4 regions of the Mesorhizobium sp. WSM4847 genome follow, and region 1 is predicted to be linked to each of the others. Evidence: riboswitches for the same ligand, from Rfam matches in the RefSeq annotation. Region 1 holds a riboswitch; each other region holds the start of a gene.
The links. A riboswitch is a leader RNA that binds a small molecule or an ion and turns the genes downstream of it on or off. The one in region 1 is predicted to bind cobalamin.
Positions count from the first base shown of each region.

Region 1 (5,372 bases):
TGACAGGTTCAGCGACCGCCACATCTGATCCGGCGAGACTTGCCAACCTCTGCACCAGCGCCGTCATATTCTCCGGGCCGCCTTCGCGAAAATAGCCGAGCAGGCCGTCGAGCTCCTGGCGCGGCAGCGTCGAGCCTTCGATCAGACGCAAATCCTCGTCGCGGCATTCGCCGGGCAGCAGCGCCAGTTTTATGCCGTGCGCGCGGGCGGTCGAGGCGAGCTGATCGCAGCCGTAGCGCCACCAGTCGTAACCGCCGAGGATGCGAACCAGAACAACCCTGGCGTGCCGGGCGACGCTGTCGATCCACAGGTCGACGGACATCGGATGGCGCAGATCGCGCAAGGCGGCCAACCGCATCGACGGCAGGCGATCCGCGTCCGCCTGCCACGCCGCCGCCAGCCCGGCCAGATCGCTGTCGGTGAAGGACAGCGCCACGACATCCGCAGGCGTCTGCCTGAGATCGACAGGCTCGGCAAGATCGTCGAGCGAGGCGGATGTGGTGGTGAGGATGTGCATCGCGGCTCGTGCCTGAGGTCAGCCGGCGAGGATACGCTCGATCGCCGGGCGGTTCAGCCCTTTCAGGCCGATGACGACGAGGCGGGAGCGGCGATCGTCGGCGGCGGTCCAGGCGCGGTCGTAATAGTGGTTGACGCGCGGCCCGACTGCCTGCAGCAACAGCCGCATCGGCTTGCCGCCGACCTCGACGAAGCCTTTTACGCGCAGTACGTTTTCTTCTTCCGCCGCCGTGGCGACACGCAAAGCCAGCTCTTCGGGATTGGCAATCGACGGAATGTCGATGACGAACGAGTCAAAATCGTCATGCTCGTGATCGAGCTCGTCATCGTGGTGGGTCTTGCGGTTCTCGATGTCGTCCTCGACGGCAAGGCCGAGGCCGAGCAGCACGGAGGGATCGACCTTGCCCTGCGAGGCCGGCACGATCTTCACCGCGCGGGCGGCGTGCTTGCCGATGACGGCATTGGCGCGGGCCGAGCCGGCGGCGTCCATCAGGTCGCTCTTCGACAATATGATCAGGTCGGCGCAGGCGAGCTGGTCCTCGAACACCTCCTCGACCGGATCGTCGTGGTCGAGCGTCGCGTCCTGCGCGCGCTGCGCCTGCAGGGCGTCCATGTCGTTGGCAACGCGGCCTTCGGCCAGCGCCGGTCCGTCGACCACGGCAATGACGCCGTCGACCGTCACCCGGCTCTTCACCGTCGGCCACTGGAAGGCCTGGACCAGCGGCTTGGGCAGGGCCAGCCCGGAGGTTTCGATCAGGATATGGTCGACCCTGGGCGTCAGCGACAGGATCTGGTCGAGCGCCGGGACGAAATCGTCGGCGACGGTGCAGCAGATGCAGCCATTGGCCAGCTCGACGATGTTTTCCTCAGGGCAGGTGTCGATGCCGCATCCCTTAAGAATCTCGCCATCGATGCCGATGTCGCCGAACTCGTTGACGATGATGGCCAGCCGCTTGCCGCCAGCGTTTTCGAGCAGATGGCGGATCAGCGTCGTCTTGCCGGCGCCGAGGAAGCCTGTGACGACGGTGCAGGGCACGCGCGATGCGGAAGTGGTCATATCTGGTCCTTCAAAAGGTCGAGGGGAGGGATGCGGGCAACGAGGCCGCGCTTCAGGCAATCGGGGCGGCCGCGCCATGGCATGAGGCCGTCGGTCGAGGTGGCGAAGAGTTTTGCGCCGGTGATGAGATCGGCGCCGCTGGTCGCGGTCAGGTCGCCGAAGACATAGCTCCAGCAGCCGTCGCGCAGGATAGCGGCGCTGAGGCGGCGCTTGCAGTTGCCGAGGCATTCGACGCTGCGGATACGGATGTTTTCGCCAGAGGCGGCGCGGCGCGAGTCTTCGGCCAACAATTCGCCGGCGCGAGGATGGCCGTCGGAGCCGGTCTCGTCACGGCAGGAGGCGCAGACGATCACGGTGACGTCGGCCAGAGCATCATCATCGCCGGACAATACGCCCGCTGTCTCAGCCGAAAAACTGCTGTCGCGTTCCAAATCAGGCTCCTTGCCCGGAAAACCCGCCAGGCGATCGGATTCTTAAGTCCTAGACGGCAGGTCTCCTGGCTCGCGGGTCATCGCCTTCGTGCCGCCTTCCCGGGATTTTTCCCAGTGGTTATCGGCCTTGGCTCGTCGCTTACAGTTGCGGGGACAGCCGCGGATTTGAAATCGAGATTTCGCACCGCATTCCCTCTTGGCTCCTCCCTTTGCCGAGAGGAGACCGTCTGAACCGGATTTAGGCTTGTGGAGGCAGTCGTGTCAACGCATGCTTCCGACACGGCGAGGGAAACGCTTCAGAGCAATTTTCGATGTCGGCGCTGCCCCTCATTGCCCTGCCGGGCATTTCTCCCCGTATGGTGACGGGGAGAAAGAACTGGCCGCAACCGCGGCGCCCCCTCCTGCAACGCTGGCGATTGGCGAAACCATCGATGACAGCGTCCCTCTCCCCGTCTCTATACGGGGAGAGGATGCCGGCAGGCAGGTGAGGGGCGGCGCCGACATCGGCAATCCCTTACGAAACCGCGACTTCCGCCAGCGCCTGGCCCAGATCCCCTGCAGGCGTCACCTCGATGCGTTCGAGCCCGAGCCAGCCCTGCATCAGCTTCAATTCCTCAAAAAGTTCGGCGGCGGTTTGCGGCGGCGCGCCGGGTTCGGCATAGGCGGCATGGACGCGCAGCACGCCGGCCGGGCGGTCGGCCTTAAGGTCGATGCGCGCCACGATCCTTTCGCCGAGCAGGAACGGCAGCACATAATAGCCGTATTGGCGCTTTTCGGCAGGGGTGTAGATCTCGATGCGATAGCGGAAGTCGAACAGTCTTTCCGTACGCGCCCGCTCGAAGACTACCGGATCGAAGGGAGCGAGCAAGGCGCGCGCCTCGATCTTGCGCGGAAAACGGGCATTCCTGTGAAGATAGGCGGGCTTGCTCCAGCCTTCGACGGTCACCGGCAAGAGGTCGCCGGCGTCGACCAGTTCCTCAATGCGGCCTTTGATGTCGGCGGGGGAGAGGCGGAAATAGTCGCGCAGGTCGCCAGTTGTCGCGACGCCGTGGGCGCGGGCGGAAATGCGCAGCAATTCGCGGTGCGCATCCTCAGGCGAGGGCACAGGCAAGGCAAGTACTGCCGGCGGCAGCACGCGCTCCGGCAGATCATAAAGCCGCTCGAAGCCACGACGTGACGCCGTGGTTATGCGGCCGGCCCAGAACAGCCATTCGAAAGCGTGCTTGGCGTCGCTCCAGCCCCACCAGCCGCCTGAGCCTTTCTGGCCTTCCAGGGCGGAAGCGGCGATCGGGCCGCGTTCGACGACCTCGCGAAAGATGTCTTCAATGTAGGCGGTGCGCTCGCGGCCCCACTTGGCCAGCCCGTTATACATTTCCTCCCCACGTTCGGCCCGTTCCATGCGCCAGCGCATCAGCGGATAGGTTTCGACCGGCAGAAAGGAGGCTTCGTGCGCCCAATATTCGAAGACTTTGCGCTTGCGCGTCACGGCGGCGTTGTCGAGCAGAGCGAGCGGGTAGGGGCCAAGCCGCGAATAGAGCGGCATATAATGGGCACGCACCACCGCGCTGACGGAATCGATCTGCAGCAGACCGGTCCGGGCAAGCACACGGGCCAGATGGCGGCGATCGGGCGTGCCGTTAGGGCGAGGATCGGCAAACCCCTGTGCGGCAAGCGCGATGCGCCGGGCCATGGCGAGCGAGATTTTTTCCTTCATGCAGACGGCACTCTGTCGGCGTTTGACCAAAGGTGGGAGCGATGATTCCGCGCCATGCTAGCAGGGTTTTGGCGGCATCCATGTCAGGAGAGAAAAGTGGAGTGAACAGTGAAGGAAATCAAACAGGAGCGGATCGGACCAGTTTTTCCGGATATGCCGTCGAGCACCGTGTTTTGAACAAGGTTTGACTTGCTTCACCGAAAGCCCTGCGCTAACCCTCGCCGCGTTGCAGCATAGAGCCCCCTAAAACGGTTCAGTGGTTAAACTGTCACGCTTCCGCAAGTGGGTCCGGTGCTGTAATCAGAGTGGATTGGCCGCCAACGGAAAGCTGCAGCATGAACGCATTGTTGAGTTCGTACCTGCCCATCGTCCTGTTCATCGGCGTGGCGCTGGTCGTCGGCCTGGCGCTGCTTGCAGCACCCTTCCTGGTGGCCTACCGCAATCCCGATCCAGAAAAGCTTTCCGCCTATGAATGCGGCTTCAACTCGTTTGACGATGCCCGCATGAAGTTCGACATTCGCTTCTACCTGGTGTCGATCCTGTTCATCATCTTCGATCTGGAAGTGGCCTTCCTGTTTCCGTGGGCAGTGTCTTTCGGCCAGATCGGCATGCTCGGCTTCTGGTCGATGATGGTGTTTCTGGCGGTGCTGACCATCGGCTTTGCCTATGAATGGAAGAAAGGAGCGCTGGAATGGGATTGAGCGACAATTCCGGCACGCTCGTCGCGCCGAAGCCAAAAGGCATTCTCGACCCCAGCACCGGAAAGCCGGTGGGGGCGAATGATCCCTTTTTCCTCGAGATCAACGACGAGCTTGCCGACAAGGGCTTTCTCGTCACCTCGACCGAGGCGCTGATCACCTGGGCGCGCAGCGGCTCGCTGATGTTCATGACTTTCGGTCTTGCCTGCTGCGCGGTCGAGATGATCCATACCTCGATGCCGCGCTATGACTCGGAGAGGTTCGGCGTTGCGCCGCGCGCTTCGCCGCGCCAGTCCGATATCATGATCGTCGCCGGCACGCTGACCAACAAGATGGCGCCGGCGCTGCGCAAGGTCTACGACCAGATGCCGGAGCCGCGCTACGTCATCTCGATGGGCTCCTGCGCCAATGGCGGCGGCTACTACCACTATTCCTATTCGGTGGTGCGCGGCTGCGATCGCGTCGTGCCGGTCGACATCTATGTGCCCGGCTGTCCGCCGAGCGCGGAAGCGCTGCTCTACGGCATCCTTCTGTTGCAAAAGAAGATCCGCCGCACCGGCACGATCGAGCGGTGAGCGCGATGATGAGCCTGAATGAACTCTCGACCTATCTCGGCGAGAAGCTGAGCGGCCGGATCGGCGATGCGGTGCTTGCCTATGGCGAACTCACCATCTCGGTCGAGCCGCAGGATCTGATCGAGGTTGTGAGCTTCCTGCGCGACGATCCAAAATGCCAGTTCATCTCGATCATCGACGTCTGCGGCGCCGATTATCCATCGCGGGCCAAGCGCTTCGATGTCGTCTATCACCTGCTGTCGCCGAAGCAGAATATTCGCATCCGCATCAAGGTCCAGGCCGACGAGGAGACGGTGGTGCCGTCGATCACCGGTGTGTTTCCGGGCGCCGACTGGTTCGAGCGCGAAACCTACGATCTCTATGGCGTGCTGTTCTCGGGCC
Region 1 covers NZ_JBVVPY010000008.1:203,345-208,716, reverse strand. The annotation lists gene cobN (cobaltochelatase subunit CobN) at 1-517, opposite strand, end outside; gene cobW (cobalamin biosynthesis protein CobW) at 536-1,573, opposite strand; gene AC0L28_RS14255 (DUF1636 family protein) at 1,570-2,004, opposite strand; cobalamin riboswitch at 2,043-2,247, opposite strand; gene AC0L28_RS14250 (winged helix-turn-helix domain-containing protein) at 2,519-3,718, opposite strand; gene AC0L28_RS14245 (NADH-quinone oxidoreductase subunit A) at 4,054-4,419, shown strand; gene AC0L28_RS14240 (NuoB/complex I 20 kDa subunit family protein) at 4,410-4,991, shown strand; gene AC0L28_RS14235 (NADH-quinone oxidoreductase subunit C) at 4,997-5,372, shown strand, end outside.

Region 2 (5,372 bases), on a different contig from region 1:
CCAAAGACTCGGCATTGTGCCAGAAGCCGGCAAGTGTGCATGGCAGCCCATCATGAACGGTTCCGAATGAGCATGGTGACCACGAAGAAAGCGCCGACCGAACTGGTGATGATGCCGATCGGCAGTTCCTGCGGCGGCAGCAGCGTGCGCGCCAGAAGGTCGCTTGCCAGCAGCAGCACCGCTCCGAAGAGGGCGCAGCTTGCAATCAGGCGCAGATGCAACGGGCCGGCCAAGGGCCGGGACAGATGCGGGATCATCAGCCCGACGAAACCGATGACACCTGCGACCGAGACCAGGATCGCCGTCGAGAAGGCAGCGACGAGAAACGCCGTCCTGCGCATCCGCACAACCGGCACGCCGAGGCTTTCGGCAGCATTCTCGCCGGCCAGGAAGGCGTCGAGCTTGCGATGGTTCCACAGGCCATAGGCAAGAATGGTGCCCGCGCCAAGAGCAGCCAGCCCGACATTGTCCCATCGCGCCAGGCCGAGCCCGCCCATCGTCCAGAACAATACCGAGTGAGCGGCGCGCTGGTCTCCGGCGAAGACGAGATAGTTGGTCAGGGCGGCGAACATGAACGAGACGGCAAGCCCGGCCAGTATCAGCCGTTCGGGGCCTTGCCCCCTCACCCGCGAAACCAGCAAAAGCACGATGCCGGCGGCCAATATGCCGCCGGTGAAGGCGGCAACCGGCAACGTCCAGATGCCGAAACGGTCGCCAAAAATGGTGATGACGGAAACAGCGCCGGCCGCGGCACCGGAGGACAGGCCGAACAGGAACAGATCGGCGATGTCGTTTCGGGTTACCGTCTGCAGCAGCGCGCCGATGACGCCCAGCCCGGCGCCGACACAGATCGCCATGATGGTGCGCGGCAGCCTGAGATCGACGACAATCTTGGCAACCGGGATATTGCCGAGCGAGCCGGGCACGAGGTCTCCGTCCAGCCCGGCCGCATGTCCGAGCGCAGCAATCACGTCGCTCAACGCTATGACCGTCGATCCATAGGCGATCGACAGCAGAGCAAGCGCGGCGATTGCTGCCGCTCCTGCTGCCATGGCCATTTCGAATGCCCTGTGGCGCAAGCTCAGAAGGCTTCCGGGTGTATCGCGCTGGCGATCTTGCCGATCGCCTCGATGTTAGCAGGTCCGGGCGTCAGCTCGGCATAGCGCAGCGCGACGAAGCGCTCGTTCCTGACCGCATCGGTCTCCTTCATTGCCGGATGGACTTTGAGGAAGTCGAGCAGTTTCCTGTAACCGCCGCCGTCCTGGTAGTCGAGCAGGATCAGGAACTGCGGATTGCGGGAAGCGACCGTTTCCCAGTCCGTGTTGCCCCAGCTCGTCTGCATGTCGGCCATGATGTTGTCGCCGCCGGCAGCGGCGATCATGGCGCTGGGGATCGCGAACTTGCCTGATGTGAAGGGTTTGTCTTCGCCGGAGTCGTAGAGAAACACCCGCGTCCGCTCGCGGTCGCCGACCTTTGCCGTGATATCGGCGAGTTGCGCTTTCCAGCCTGAAACGAGTTTTTCCGCCTTGGCTTGCTTGCCGAAAATCCTGCCCAGCTTTTCGATGTCGCCGTAGAGCAGGTCCATCGAGGCGGCGGGGCGGTTGTTGTCGAGATGGACGCAGCTTTCCGTCAGCACCAGCGTCTTGACGCCGTGCGGCGCCAGCGTATCTGGCGTTACGTCGCCGCCCGGCTTCATGCCGTAATACCAGCCGGCGAAGAAGAAATCGGGCTCGACCGCGACCAGGTTTTCGAGCGTCGGATATTTCGGCGCAAGTTCCGGGATCGCGCCCTGCTCGGCCTTGAATTCCGGACCGACCTTGTACCATCCGGTGATGCCGGTCAGGCCGACGATCGACGGTTGCAGCCCCAGAGCGAAGGCCATCTCGGCCATGTTCATATCCTGGATGACGGCGCGCTTCGGCGCGGCGTCGAACGTCAGCGGCGTGCCGCAGCTGTCGACTGTTACCGGGAAAGCGAAGGCGGTCTGGGCAAGCAGCATAGAGGCAAAAGACAGTGCGAGGCGTTTCACGGATGTTGCTCCTTGGTTGGATCAGAAGAGGCACGGTTCGGGACTTCGAACACCGTGAGTTCGCGGTCTTCGGTCGGATGGCGCAGCCGAAGCACCTCGACGCCGAAAATCTCGCGAATCAACTGCTTGGTCAGCGCCTCGCGCGGACGGGCGAGTGCCTGCAGGCGGGCCTCGTTCATCACCGCGACCCTGGTGGCAAATGGCGTGACCAGCGACAGATCATGCAGCACCGCCACGACGGTCATGCCAAGCTGCGATACGAGTTCGAGAAGTTCGCTGCGGGCGCGCGGATCGAGATGATTGGTCGGTTCATCGAGGAACAGGATTTTCGGCTCCTGGGCGATGGCGCGCGCCAGCTGGGCGCGTTGCCGCTCACCACCCGACAGCGAGCCGATCGTGCGGCCGAGCAGCGGCAGCAGGCCGGTTCTGCGAAGCGCTTCGACGACGACGTCGCGTTGCTCGCTCCTGCGTCGCCAGCAGGCATGCGGGACCCGCCCAAGTCCGACGTAGTCGATCACGGCAAGCCGCGGATCGGGCTGATCGGTCTGGCCGACGACCGCCATGTGCAGCGCCCGCTCGGCGGCCGGAAACGTCTCCAGCCGGCGTCCGGAAAATCTCACATCTCCCGCGCTCGGACGCAGCGTGCCGCATAGCATGCGCAGCAGCGTCGTCTTGCCGGCGCCGTTGGGACCGATGATGGCGAGGCGGTCTCCCGCCGCGACCGAAAGGCTGACCGCACTGACCAGGCGCTGGCCATTCGCCGTGGCGCTCAGTTCACGCGCTTCAAGAAGAGGCTGGCAGGCGTCCAACTTACCGTCACTTTCTCAATGGCGACGGAAGGAAGCTGGACCGGCCGACAAGACCGATGTCCACGTCTCCTCCCGGCACACCCCGTCCGGTCAACTCGTGCGATGGCAGGTCTCCTGGCTCGCGGGTCCTTGCGCCATCCTGCCTTCCCAGCCTTGCCGGCCAGTGGCATTTTCGGATTTTGCTCGCCGCTTACAGTTGCGGGGGGCAGCCACGGCCTCGATCCGAAGATCTCACCGTGTTCCCTTTTCACCCCTCGCCTTTCGGCTTGGGGACCATCAGTCAGCCCCCCTAGTTTTCCGCCAATCCCAGCGCAATAAGTTTCCGGGGTTCGGAGTGCCCCGCGAGCAATGGTCTTGTCAGAACGAGCATACCGAATCTCGTAATGTAATAACGTTACTACTTAAAAGACAACGCCTGCTCCCGTCAAGCCCTTCGCCCAACGCCTTGGACTTGCCGACCACCGTCGCATTGCGCGGTGCGCAATTTCGATCAAACTGCCTCCACCAGGAAGCGATACCATGACCTGGCCAATGCGCAGTCCCACAGCAAGGAGCCATATGAACCCGACCGAGAAAGCGCTGTGGTTCGTCGAAAGCCATCTGCCGGAGGCCATCTCGCTCGACGATGTCGCCAACAGCAGCGGCGTGTCGCGCTTTCACGTGACGCGGGCTTTCGGTGCGGCGACCGGACGTTCGGTGATGGGCTACCTGCGTTCTCGCCGGCTGACCGAGGCGGCGCGCAGGCTCGCCGCCGGCGCACCGGACATCCTCTCGGTCGCGCTCGACGCCGGCTATGCCTCGCATGAGGCTTTCACCCGTGCCTTCCGCGACCAGTTCGGCACCACGCCGGAACTGGTGCGCGCGCAAGGCTCGCTCAAAAACCTCGATCTCGTGGAGCCGATCCTGATGGACCAGTCCTTCCTCGCCAATCTCGAGCCGCCGCGTTTCGAAACCAGCCGGCCGTTCCTCATCGCCGGTCTCGGCGAGCGCTACAGCTGCGAAACCAGCGCCGGCATTCCGATGCAGTGGCAGCGGTTCGGCCCCTATGTCGGCAACATTCCAGGCGAGGTCGGCGACATCGCCTATGGCGTCTGCGTCAACGGCGACGATGCAGGCAATTTCGACTATATCGCCGGCGTCGAGGTGTCCGATTTTTCGGACCTGCCGAAGGGGTTTTCGCGCGTACGCGTGCCGGCGCAGAAATACGCCGTGTTCGCCCATCGTGACCACATCTCGACCATCCGCCGCACGGTCAACACGATCTGGAACAAATGGCTGCCGGCCTCCGGGCACAAGATTGCCGACGCGCCCGAATTCGAGCGCTACGGCCCCGAATTCGATCCGCGCAGCGGCAATGGCGGGCTGGAAATCTGGATACCGGTCGGGTGAGGAACGGCCAGTTTTCAACTTGTGTTGGAGACTAGTGTCGAGGCGATCCGCCTTATCTTGCCTTCTCCCCTTGTCCCACAAGGGGAGAGGGGAAAGACGCTACAAGTCCAAATTCCAGTTCTGGCCGACCAGATCCTTGCCGAAGGCGTGGTGGCGTTCCTGATTGGCCAGCTTGAACCCGGACGCCTCGTAGATGCGACGCGCTGAGGTGAGCACGTCGTTGGTCCACAGCGTCAATTTCTTGTAGCCCTTGGCACGGGCAAAGCCGATGCATTCCTCGACCAGCCGCCTGCCGATGCCGAGACCGCGCGCCGAGGGTTCGACATAGAGCAGGCGCAGCTTCGCCACCGCGTCCGACTGGCGCACGAGAAAGACCGAGCCGACGGCTTCCCCTTCCCGCTCGGCGATCCAGCTGCGTTCCCATTTCGGATCGTAGGATTTGACGAAGGCGCCGAGGATTTCGGCGACCAGCGCCTCATAAGTTTCGTCCCAGCCATATTCCTGCGCGTAGAGCAGGCCCTGGCGATGGATGATCCAGCCGATGTCGCCGACCTGCAAAGACCGCAGCATGTAAGGGACCCTGGGCTCTGCACTCTCGCCCAGCAGGCGCTGCACCGTCTGCATCGCCTTGACCAGCCTGTCCTGTTCCGGTGCGGAAAGCCGGTCGAGCAGGGCCGCGACCTGATCGTGCGAACCCTGGTTCAGCGGCGCGAACGCCGCTCTTCCCGCCGGCGTCAGCGCAATCGACGAGCGCCTAGCATCGGCTTGCGTCGCCACGCGCTCGACCAGACCACGCTCCTCGAATTTTTTCAGCAACCGGCTGAGATAGCCGGGGTCGAGCCCGAGATCGCGCGCAAGATCGGTGGCGGTCAGGCCATCGCGATGCGCCAGTTCATAGAGCACCCGAGCCTCGGTCAGCGAGAAGGCGCTTTTCAGCAGCCCTTCATCGAGCAGCCCGATCTGGCGGGTGTAGAAGCGGTTGAAGCCCCGCACCGCATCGATCCGCTCCCTGCCGGGTTGATGATGAATCGTCATGGCATCCTCCTGCCAGCACAAGATCAACCACTTAGTTGACTTAGTCAAGTATCAGTTCGAAGCAGGCTGCGGCTGTCGATCAGCTCACTCAACGCCTTGACTCTCGCCAG
Region 2 covers NZ_JBVVPY010000057.1:356-5,727, reverse strand. The annotation lists gene AC0L28_RS34160 (FecCD family ABC transporter permease) at 51-1,052, opposite strand; gene AC0L28_RS34155 (ABC transporter substrate-binding protein) at 1,082-2,029, opposite strand; gene AC0L28_RS34150 (ABC transporter ATP-binding protein) at 2,026-2,838, opposite strand; cobalamin riboswitch at 2,926-3,131, opposite strand; gene AC0L28_RS34145 (AraC family transcriptional regulator) at 3,397-4,227, shown strand; gene AC0L28_RS34140 (bifunctional helix-turn-helix transcriptional regulator/GNAT family N-acetyltransferase) at 4,327-5,262, opposite strand.
Region 2: it holds a riboswitch for cobalamin, as region 1 does, so the genes downstream of both, AC0L28_RS34150 (ABC transporter ATP-binding protein) here and AC0L28_RS14255 (DUF1636 family protein) in region 1, are expected to answer to the same signal.

Region 3 (5,372 bases), on a different contig from region 1:
CGGCGGTCGGCGACGAGGTCGAGTTGCGCGGACCGCTCGGCGGCCACTTCGTCTGGTCCGACAGCGACGGCGGCCCGCTTCTGCTGGTCGGCGGCGGGTCCGGCGTGGTGCCGCTGATGGCGATGATCCGCCATCGTGCCGCACGCAAATCGGTGGTGCCCGCGGCGTTGGTGTTTTCTTCAAGGGTTTGGGACGAGGTGATCTTTCGCGATGAGCTGATCGACTTCCACGATCGCCGGGACGGCTTCGATCTGGTGCTGACGCTGACCCGCGAGCCCGCCCGGCGCCCGGCGGACTATTCACGGCGGATCGACGTTGCGATGATGGAGCAATCGATGGTGCGGCTGCCCGCACCGCCAAGGTTCGCCTTTGTCTGCGGCTCGAATGCCTTCGTGTCGGCCGCCGCCCAGGCGCTGATCGATGCCGGCGTTCCGGCAAGCCTCATCCGCACCGAGCGCTACGGGGTTTAAGCTCCCCGGTCAGGCGTCGATCTCGAGCGCCGTCAGCGGCTTCGAACAGCAGGCCAGGATGAAGCCGTCGTCGATCTCGTGATCGAGGATGCCGCCATTGTGGCTCATCTCGACTGTGCCCGAGACCTTTTTCACCTTGCAGGTTCCGCACAGGCCGAACTCGCAGGCTGCGGGAATTCGTACGCCCGAAGCGCGCGCCGTCTGCAGCACGGTCTGGCCGGCAACGCAGTCGGCATCGATATCCGAAAGCGAAAAGCGGATCGGCGTTGCGGCCTCGGCAGGTACCTCGACCCCACCCTTTGCCGGCCCACCCTCTGGCGGCGAACCGAACGGGGCCGGTATTTCCTCCACCGCCGGGGCCGCAAAGCTCTCCTGATGGTAGTTGGCCATGTCGAAGCCGGCCGCCTCCAGCATCTGCCGCACGGCGCGCATGAACGGGTCGGGGCCGCAGCAGAAAATTTCGCGCTCGCGAAAATCGGGCGCCAGCAGCGGCAGCCTTATCGCGTCGATCCGGCCCATATGGCCGAACCAGCCCTCACGGCTGGACCGCTCCTCGATCATGAAGCCGAGCGTCAGGCCCGGCATGCGGCTGCCGAGCAGCTCGAGTTCCTTGCGGAAGATGATCTCCTCGGGCTTTCGCGCGCAGTTGACGAAGCCGACATCGGTCCATGGCGCGCAGTCGTTCAGCCAGCGCAGCATCGACATCATCGGCGTCACGCCGGAGCCGGCCGAAATGAACAGATACTTGGCCGCGGGATGGCTGTGCAGCGAAAAGTCGCCCGCCGGCCCATAGGCCTTCACGTGAACGCCGGGCTTCAGATTGTCGAACATCCAGCGGGTGCCGAGGCTGCCGGCCTGCGCTTTCACCGTCACCGCGATCGAGAACGGCCGCGACGGCGAGGACGACAGCGTATAGGTCCGCATCAGCGGGCCCTCGGTGGTCGGCAGTTCCAGCGTCACGAACTGCCCCGGTCTGTAGCGGAACCAGGTCTGGTTGTCAGAGCGGAAGGTGAAGGTCTTCACGTCAGGCGCCTCGTCGCTGACGCCGATGACTTCCAGCACCTGGAGCCTGTCGTTCCAGGGCGCCATCTCGTCGAGATGGCGGTAGAGGCCAAGGTCCGTCATCGCATTCATCCCCTTGACCCCGTTCAGGCGACGCTGCGCAGCGCCGGCCGCCCGGCCTCGGCAAGGCGCGGCCCGATGAAGGAGGCGTACCATTCGACGAACTGGATGACGCCGCCCTCATGCAGTTCCGAATAGGGGCCGGGCTCATAGGCCGGCGACAGGATGCCGAAGGCGTTTTCCTCGACGATGCGACGGTCCTGGTCGTTGGTCTCGGTCCAGACATGGGTGAGTTCGGCGAGGTCGTAATCGACGCCTTCGACCGCGTCCTTGTGGACAAGCCATTTGGTGGTGACGGCCGTTTCCGTGGCACTGATCGGCAGCACGCGGAAGGTGACGGCATGATCGCCGAGGATATGGTTCCAGGTCGTCGGATAGTGATAGAGCAGCAGCGAGCCGATACGGTCGGTGGAAACGCTGTCGGAAAGGTTCTTCTTCACCGCGCGTCTTCCCGTCATCGTGTAGCTGACGGCGTCGCGCAGCAGCGGCGCGCGGGTGGCGCGATACTGCCCGGCCGGATCGATGCGGAACTTGCTCGGCAGGCCTGCCGCCTCGCATTTCGCCCAGTGCGCGAGCATCTCCGGATCGCTGTCGGCGCCCTGCACGCCGGTGACGGTCGGCGCTTCCGGGAATGTCTTGCAGAGTTCCGGATGGTTGCCGGCGCAATGATAGCACTCGCGGTTGTTCTCCCAGACGAGCTTCCAGTTGCCCTTCTCGACGATGGTCGATTCGAAGGCGATTTTTGCCTCGCGCAGCCGGTGCGGCAGGAGGTAAGGCTCGATCATGGCGCGCATCGGCGCGAAGTCGGCCGGCTCGTTGGCCAGGCAGATGAAGATGTAGCCGCCAACGCTTTCGCACGCCACCGGCTTCAGGCTGAACTGGCTCTTGTCGAAGCCGTCTGCCATCTGGCGAGCAAACAACAGCCGGCCGTCCAGCTCGTAGGTCCACTGGTGATAGGGGCAGACCAGCTTCGCCGCAGTGCCCTTGTCGGCATTGCAGACACGGCTGCCGCGATGCCGGCAGGAATTGTGGAAGGCATTGATCTTGCCTTGCTGGTCGCGGACCAGCACGACCGGATAGTCGCCGATCTGGGCGGTGATATAGCTGCCAGCTTTCGGCAACTCGCAATCGTGGCCGATGAACAGCCAGTCGCGATACCAGATCAGCTCCATGTCGAGCTTGAAGAAATCTGGATCGGTGTAGAAGGGCTGCTCGAGCGAATAGCCTTGCCTGCGGCCGTGCAAGAGCCTCAGCATGTCGTTGCGCGCGTCCATGTCCTGTCCTCGTGTAAGGACTGAACTGGTGGTGATGGAGGGAGGACCGTTTGCACGCCGGCAAAAGGGCCGGACGTGCATCATCCACCTCTTGACCGCCCACCGCGATCAGTCGAGTCTGAAAATCTCGGGCTGGTTTCCGGGCTCTGGAGTGTCCTTGCGGACTCGTCGCGACACCTTCCCAGGCTTGTGGCCCAGTGGTCTCCCGTTGCGACTTGAACTCCACCACCGTTGCGGGGGCAGCGCCGGGTTCTGACCGGCTTCCCAATTCTCCGCTTCGTCGTCACCAAGCGGCACCTGAGATGGCGTGATCTAATCATGCCGGCCGGCTGACTGCCGGCATGAAAGCGACATCGTATCCATGCGGCGCGACACCGCCGGCGAAACCTGCAGGTTTATATCTGCAGGGCTGAAACCCGCTTTGTCGGCGGCCATTGTCGGCTGCCGTGACATCGAATCCGACCCGCGGCGGAGACCAGGAAGGTTAACAGTTTACAAAAGTGACTATTAGCCGCTTCTAAAATCGAACCGAACGGTTCGTTTCTGTTGACAATGCGTGCAGCACGCAGTGAACGCAGATCCGCCAATCCGTCAAATCGTCGAGCGGCAAATTTGGCATAAGATATTGAAAACGAACCATAAAACCATAGTGGTAGATGCCTCTGGTACAATTTCAAGGTGTAGATTCTTGGTCCACACGGAACAACTTCGTGATTGGAATCCGCCGAATGGCCTTCCCACATCGGGGCTATCCGAACGACGCGCGCATCCTCCCAAGACACGCCGCTAGACGGACTGAAGACCAAGATACTGGAGTACTAAAATGAAAAAGATCGCTCTTACTGCCGCCGCCGCTCTGGCCATCACCGGCAGCGCCTTTGCCGGCAGCGACCATTATGGGTCCAACGCCGCCAACCAGCCGGCCGTCGCGGTCGACAGCTCGTATACGGCCTCTGTCCAGATGCCGGCTCACGCTGAAAAGCAGCCCGTTGGCCAGGGCGCCGACCGCAACCTTTTCGGCAACAATTAACAGCTGGTCCCAAACAGCAAAGTGGCGGTCCGCCGCTCGGGATCTGAGGAACTCAGGAGTATTTGAAATGAAGAAGCTCATTCTTGCCACCGCCGCCATTGTGGCCATCTCCGGCAGCGCTTTTGCCGGCAGCGACAACTTTGGATCGAACGGCGCCAACCAGCCGGCCGCTGCGGTCGACAGCAACTCGTACACGGCTTCGATTCGGAATTCGGCTTCGGCGCAGAATCCGGTTCCGGCTGACGAGAAACCCGTCAACGGCAGCGACCGTAACCTGTTCGGCAACAACTAACAGTTCGTTCCAACAGCGGCGGCGGCATTTGCCCGCCGGGCTGGCGGAACCAAGAAAATCCAGGAGTTTTGAAAATGAAGAAGATCGTTCTTACCGCCGCCGCGCTTTTGATTGCTGCGGGCGGCGCTTTTGCCGGTAGCGACAACTTTGGCAGAACCGACATCAACAAGCAGGCGACCATCAACGTCGACAACACGCAGACTTCTTCGGTACGCAATACCGGCTCGCCGGTCTACAAGCTGCTCAACTCGTCGGGCGACGTACAGAAGTCCGCCCCGCAGGGCAGCGACCGGAACCTGTTCGGCCGCTAGCGCATCGGCCCGAAAATCGGTTCCGATTTTCGGAAAGCACGATGTGCAGGGTTAAAGTGTTGGAGCGTACCTTTGTGCGTCCACTTGGACGCACGTCGCTCTAACAGCGACCGGAACGCACAAGAGTGGCGGCTTTGCCCGCCGCTCTCGTTTTTGGGTCACCAAACATCCATCAGTTCGGCTGCTGCTCTCAGGCTGCCTTTGCTTCCGCTTTGTGGAGCGTGAATGAATGTCCGTCGGCATCGAAAATATGCAGGTCGCCGGCATCGGCATTCAACCGCAGCGCAGCGCCGCGCTTGACCCCGACATTGCCTGGCAGCTTGGTGACCAGCGGCAGGTCGGCGCGGCCGATGTCGACATAGACGAGCTGGACCTCGCCGAGTTGCTCGACATAATCCACCGTTCCCTCGAAAAGATAATCCGCACCGGTGGCGATCGTCAGATCTTCCGGCCGCACGCCGAAGCTCACCGAAGCGCCCTTCACCGACGCCGGCGTGGCGATCGGCACCGTCGCCTTGCGCCCGCCGACATGACTGACGATGGTCGGGTCGCCTGATTTGTCGATCGTCGCCGGCAGGATGTTCATGGCCGGCGAGCCGATGAACTGGGCGACGAACAGATTGCCGGGTCTCTTGTAGAGCTCCATCGGCGTGCCGACCTGCTCGATATGGCCCTCCTTGAGCACCACGATGCGGTCGGCCAGCGTCATCGCCTCGACCTGGTCGTGGGTGACGTAGATCATCGTTGTAGCAGGCATCGATTCCTTGAGCTTGGCGATCTCGATGCGGGTGGCGACGCGCAGCGCCGCGTCGAGGTTCGACAGCGGCTCGTCGAACAGGAAGACCTTGGGGTTGCGCACGATGGCGCGGCCGA
Region 3 covers NZ_JBVVPY010000004.1:187,509-192,880, reverse strand. The annotation lists gene AC0L28_RS07295 (FAD-binding oxidoreductase) at 1-470, shown strand, start outside; gene AC0L28_RS07290 (FAD-binding oxidoreductase) at 480-1,595, opposite strand; gene AC0L28_RS07285 (aromatic ring-hydroxylating oxygenase subunit alpha) at 1,619-2,866, opposite strand; cobalamin riboswitch at 2,980-3,182, opposite strand; gene AC0L28_RS07280 (DUF680 domain-containing protein) at 3,690-3,896, shown strand; gene AC0L28_RS07275 (DUF680 domain-containing protein) at 3,964-4,188, shown strand; gene AC0L28_RS07270 (DUF680 domain-containing protein) at 4,263-4,499, shown strand; gene AC0L28_RS07265 (ABC transporter ATP-binding protein) at 4,690-5,372, opposite strand, start outside.
Region 3: it holds a riboswitch for cobalamin, as region 1 does, so the genes downstream of both, AC0L28_RS07285 (aromatic ring-hydroxylating oxygenase subunit alpha) here and AC0L28_RS14255 (DUF1636 family protein) in region 1, are expected to answer to the same signal.

Region 4 (5,372 bases), on a different contig from region 1:
TGAGATGCAGCATCTTGAAGATGACCTTGTTCCAGTCGATCTCGAAGCCGGTCGGCGCGATGCCCAGAATGGCGATCTTGCCGCCATTGTTCATGGCGTCGATCATGTCGCGGAAGGCGGGTGCCGCACCCGACATTTCGAGGCCGACGTCAAAACCTTCGGTCATGCCGAGCGCCGGCATGATATCGCGCAGCTTTTCCTTCGACGCGTCGACCGCATGCTGGACGCCGAGTTTTTTCGCCAGCGCCAGCCGCACCGGGTTGATGTCGGTGATGACCACCTTTCGCGCGCCGACGCACTGCGCCACCAGCGCACCCATGATGCCGATCGGCCCGGCGCCGGTGACCAGCACGTCCTCGCCGACCAGATCAAAGGACAGTGCGGTGTGGACCGCATTGCCCAGCGGATCGAAGATTGCGGCGATCTCGTCGGGCACGTCGTCGGGGATCGGCACGACGTTGTGCTGCGGGATCGCCAGATATTCACCGAAGGCGCCGGGCCGGTTGACGCCGACGCCGAGCGTGTTGCGGCACAGATGCCCCCTGCCCGCCCGGCAATTGCGGCAATGGCCGCAGACGATGTGGCCCTCGCCCGAAACACGCTGGCCGATCTTGTATTCGGTGACCGCCGCGCCGAAGTCGGCGACCGTGCCGACGAATTCGTGGCCGGTCACCATCGGCACCGGCACGGTCTTCTGCGCCCACTGGTCCCAATTGTAGATGTGGACGTCGGTACCGCAGATCGCGGTCTTCTTGATCTTGATCAGAACGTCGTTCGGGCCGATTTCCGGCACCGGCACCTCTTCCATCCAGATGCCCGGCTCGGCCTTGGCCTTGACCAGCGCCTTCATCATGTTCGACATCAGATGCTCCTTACACCTTGGTTGGTTCTACTCCTCGCCGCTCCTCCGGTAGCCTAAACAACGGAAAGGTAGGCTCGGAAGCACACCTGAGATCTTTGGATCGATCGTAATGTTGGCGGCTGCCTTTGTGTCGCGCAACACTTCACCGCGACCCGTGCGCTTGAAAAACTCTGTTTTCAGCGAACCTCAGCAGAAGCGGAGCAATCGCCATGCCAAACGCAGCCAAGCTTCAATTCAAGCGATGAGGAATGGTCGCAGCTTGCGGCTGGGCGGTATGGCTATTTTGTCGATGTCCGCCACATGCGAGGCATTCCCTCGATACCGATGCTTTCGATGGTCGATCTCGCCGCCGATATCTCGATGGTGCCGGTGCACAGGCGGCATCCGCAAGCGTTCGCCCCTCGGTGAAGTGTCTGTTGACCGCTGGCTGTGTGAGAGGCTGAAGTTCATGGACAAAGCCGCCTTCCCCCATTTCGTGATCGAAATCATCCGTCCTTCGGACCGGAAGCGGCTTCCCAGATCCTGCCCCGCCGCTCAGCCGTCCAGCGGGCCTTCGGCTGGACGACAAGGGTGGGACTCGCACGCGTCGACCGACTTGCGCGCGGCTTTCGATGGCGTCCTTTCTGCCTTAAATATCCGCGAAGCCCGCGGGTCACATGTTTGCCCGTCACAGTGGCTCAGCGGCCTGCGCCTGCACTTTCTCCCGCAATGCGCATGCTGCAGCGACCATGTTGATGAGGGCAGGGCGGACCTCCTCCCATTTCCTTGTTTTGAGGCCACAGTCCGGATTCACCCACAATTGGCCGTCCGACAGTCGCTCGCGGGCAAGTTGGGCGAGATGCAAAATCTCGCCAATCTCCGGGACACGTGGTGAGTGAATGTCGTAGACGCCAGGACCGATGTCATTCGGATATTTGGACTTGGTGAAGGCGTCCAGCAGTTCCATTTTGGAGCGCGACGTCTCGATCGAAATGACGTCCGCGTCCAGTTCAGCAATCGAGTCGATGATCTCATTGAACTCCGAATAGCACATGTGGGTGTGAATTTGGGTCGCGTCCTCTACAACCGTTGAAGCGAGACGGAAGCATTCGACTGCCCAGCCGAGATAATGTTTCCAATCGGACTTCCGCAGGGGCAAGCCTTCGCGAAACGCGGCCTCATCGATCTGGATCACCCTTGCGCCAGCTCTTTCAAGGTCGGCCACTTCATCGCGGATGGCGAGTGCGATCTGGCGGCAGGCCTCGGCGCGGGGTACGTCGTCGCGAACAAAAGACCAGTTAAGAATTGTCACTGGGCCTGTGAGCATGCCCTTCACCGGCTTTTTCGTCAGCGACTGGGCAAATTGCCACCAGAGAACCGTCATCGGATTGGGCCGCGATACGTCGCCGAAGATGATGGGAGGGCGCACCAGCCGGGAGCCGTAACTTTGCACCCAGCCATGCTGGGTGAAGGCGAGGCCGGACAGCTGCTCGCCGAAATGCTGGACCATGTCGTTTCGTTCGAACTCGCCATGTACCAGCACGTCCAGCCCGATCTCCTCCTGCCAGCGGACCGCCGCCTCGGTCTCCTTCTCCAGGAAGGCCTGGTAATCGACATAGCTCAGCCGGCCCTTCGCATGAGCGGAGCGCGCCCTGCGCACCTCGGGCGTCTGCGGGAAGGACCCGATCGTCGTCGTCGGGAACGGCGGCAGGCCGAGCGTGTCAGCCTGGACTCTGGAGCGCTTGGCAAATGCGCTCTTTCGTTGCTTCATGGCGCCGTCAATGCTGATAACCCGCCCATGGACGAGCGGATCATGGACCTTTCCAGACATTGCGCGCGCCGCGGCCGCCTCGGCAGAAGCTTTCAGTGCGCCTGCTACGGCCTCCCTGCCTTCGGATAAGGCTTGGGCCAGCACAAGCAGCTCTTCACTCTTCTGGGCGGCGAATGCCAGCCACGAACTGACATCCACATCGAGCGCGGTCTCCATCCGCAGGTCCATCGGCACATGAAGCATCGAGCAGGAAGGCGCAATCTCGACGCGATCCAGCGGCCAGCCGGCAACGATCGGCTTGATGCGGTCGAGAATGGCAGCCAGGTTCGCGCGCCAGACGTTGCGGCCGTCGATCAAGCCAAGCGAGAGCACCAGATCCTTCGGTGCGAGCCGACCAACCGTCTCCAACTGCTCGGGAGCGCGCACGAGGTCGAGATGCAGGCCCGCCAGGCGCAGCGAAAGCGCGGTCTCCAGATTGTCTCCCAGCGGCCCGAAATAGGTCGCCAGCATAATTTTCAACTTGGGCGCGGCTTTCGACAGCTGGCCGTAGGTGAATTCGAAGGCAGCTCGTTCGTTCGGGCTAAGGTCGAGCACAAGCGCCGGCTCATCAATCTGCACCCAGTCGGCCCCCGAGAGCTCCAGCCTCCGCAGGAGTTGCTCGTAGACGGGCAGCAGCCGCGGTAGGAGCGCTATGGGATTGAAACACTGGTCGGGAGACTTCGCCAGCTTGAGGAAGGTGACCGGTCCAAGGATGACCGGGCGTGTATGGATGCCGAGCTCTTTTGCCTCCAGAAAGTGATCGACTGGTTTCGTCGACGAGAGGGCGAATGCCTGATCGTCGCTCAGCTCCGGCACGATGTAGTGGTAGTTCGTGTCGAACCATTTGGTCATTTCCATCGCGGTTACGCGCTGGCCCTGAACTGCATGCCCGTGACTGGCGTGAACGCAACCCGCGGCATCGCCTTGCGTCCCGCGCGCCATCGCGAAATAGATGTCGAGCGGGACCTCGCCGCCCGTCCAGCCGTAACGGGATGGCACGGCGCCGACCATTGCTGCGGTGTCGAGCACATGGTCATAAAGTGAGAAATCGTTCGACGGGATTTTCGACACGCCGCGGTCGTGCTGCTCGCTCCAGCTGGCGGCACGGAGTGCCTTCGCCGTCGACAGAAGGTTGGCAGCAGAAGATTTTCCGGACCAGTAGCTTTCGAGCGCGAATTTCAGTTCTCGCCGGCGACCGATACGCGGCATGCCAAGCGTTGCTATGGGAACTTGCTGGGAGACATTCATTCCATACCCCGATGGTCGCGGCGGGGACAAGGAAGGCGCTAGAAGGCCGGCATAAACGCCGAGCTGCCGCGGCCACCAGACACCCCGCCCGTGGACGTTGTTTACCGTGGCAGGTCTCCTGGCTCGCGGGTCACAGCCTCTGCCCCGTCTTCCCGGGGCAGTTCGCCCCAGTGACATTGATGGGTTTGGCTCGCCGCTTACAGTTGCGGGGGCAGCGCCGGCATTGCACCGGCTTCCCTCTTAGCTCCGCTACGGCAACGCCTAGCGGAGAACCACGACACGCGGACAATCGCAGCAGCCCGCTTTGTTGCCAATGCGGTATAAAGAAATGTTTATGTGTTTATGTGAACCGTTCACCTGCGGCGTGTTCCCAAGTAGCAGGTCGCGGTAGAGCTGAGCCATTTGCGCCACTCGCCGGTCTGCGCAGGCTGTGCCTGGCCGCTCGGGCAATCTGCCAGTCTACGATCCCGGCTCAAAACGACTTTCGTCAAAAAGGGCGCGTGTTGGCCATTCATGATCGGGCGGCAGTACTGGCCCGAAGTGCGACAACGTTCCTAAGCCTGCAAAATTGAAATTTGGAGAAAACCGGCATCCTTCTCGGACTGGTACGTTCGATTTACACGCGCTTGTCTGGACAGCCTGCACAACGGAAGGTGGGCAATACGTGGCCGAAATGCTGCCCTACAACAGCCCCGCCTGCTCAGCCTCGCGGCGCAAATTCTGCCGCGGCCTGGGGCCGATCTGCTGGATCACCAATCCGGCCGCCAGTGAGCCAAGGTCGCCGCAGGTCTGCAGGTCGCGGCCTTGCGTATAACCATGCAGGAAGCCGGCGGCATAGAGATCGCCGGCGCCTGTCGTGTCGACCAGTTCCTTGATGGCGGTCGCCTTGATGACCACCGTCTCGTCGCCGCGCACGATGACGGAGCCTTTTTCCGAGCGGGTCACGGCGGCGATCCTGCAATCCTTGCGGATCTGCGCCAGTGCCTCGTCGAACGACGACGTCTGGTAGAGCGACTTGATCTCGTGACTGTTGGCAAAGACGATATCGACCGTGCCCGAGCGCATCAGGTCGAGGAATTCGTCGCGGTAGCGGTCGACGCAGAACGAATCCGACAGCGTCATCGACACTTCGCGGCCTGCCGCGTGCGCCAGCTTGGCCGTCTGGCGGATTGCCTCCTTGGCGCGCGGCGGGTCCCACAGATAGCCTTCGAAATAGGTGACCTTGGCGCCAGAGGCCTTGTCGGCCTCGACATCCTCCGGCCCGAGCTCGACGCAGGCGCCGAGATAGGTGTTCATCGAGCGCTCGCCGTCGGGAGTGACGAAGATCATCGAGCGCGCCGTCGGCGGGTTGCCCTTGAGCGGCCTGGTGTCGAAGGCAACGCCCTGCGCATGGATGTCGTGGGCGTAAATTTCGCCCAGCGCATCGTTCGAGACCTTGCCGAAGAAGGCGGCGCGACCGCCGAAGCTGGCGAC
Region 4 covers NZ_JBVVPY010000012.1:75,707-81,078, forward strand. The annotation lists gene tdh (L-threonine 3-dehydrogenase) at 1-862, opposite strand, end outside; gene metE (5-methyltetrahydropteroyltriglutamate--homocysteine S-methyltransferase) at 1,530-3,875, opposite strand; cobalamin riboswitch at 3,991-4,191, opposite strand; gene AC0L28_RS18610 (adenosine kinase) at 4,581-5,372, opposite strand, start outside.
Region 4: it holds a riboswitch for cobalamin, as region 1 does, so the genes downstream of both, metE (5-methyltetrahydropteroyltriglutamate--homocysteine S-methyltransferase) here and AC0L28_RS14255 (DUF1636 family protein) in region 1, are expected to answer to the same signal.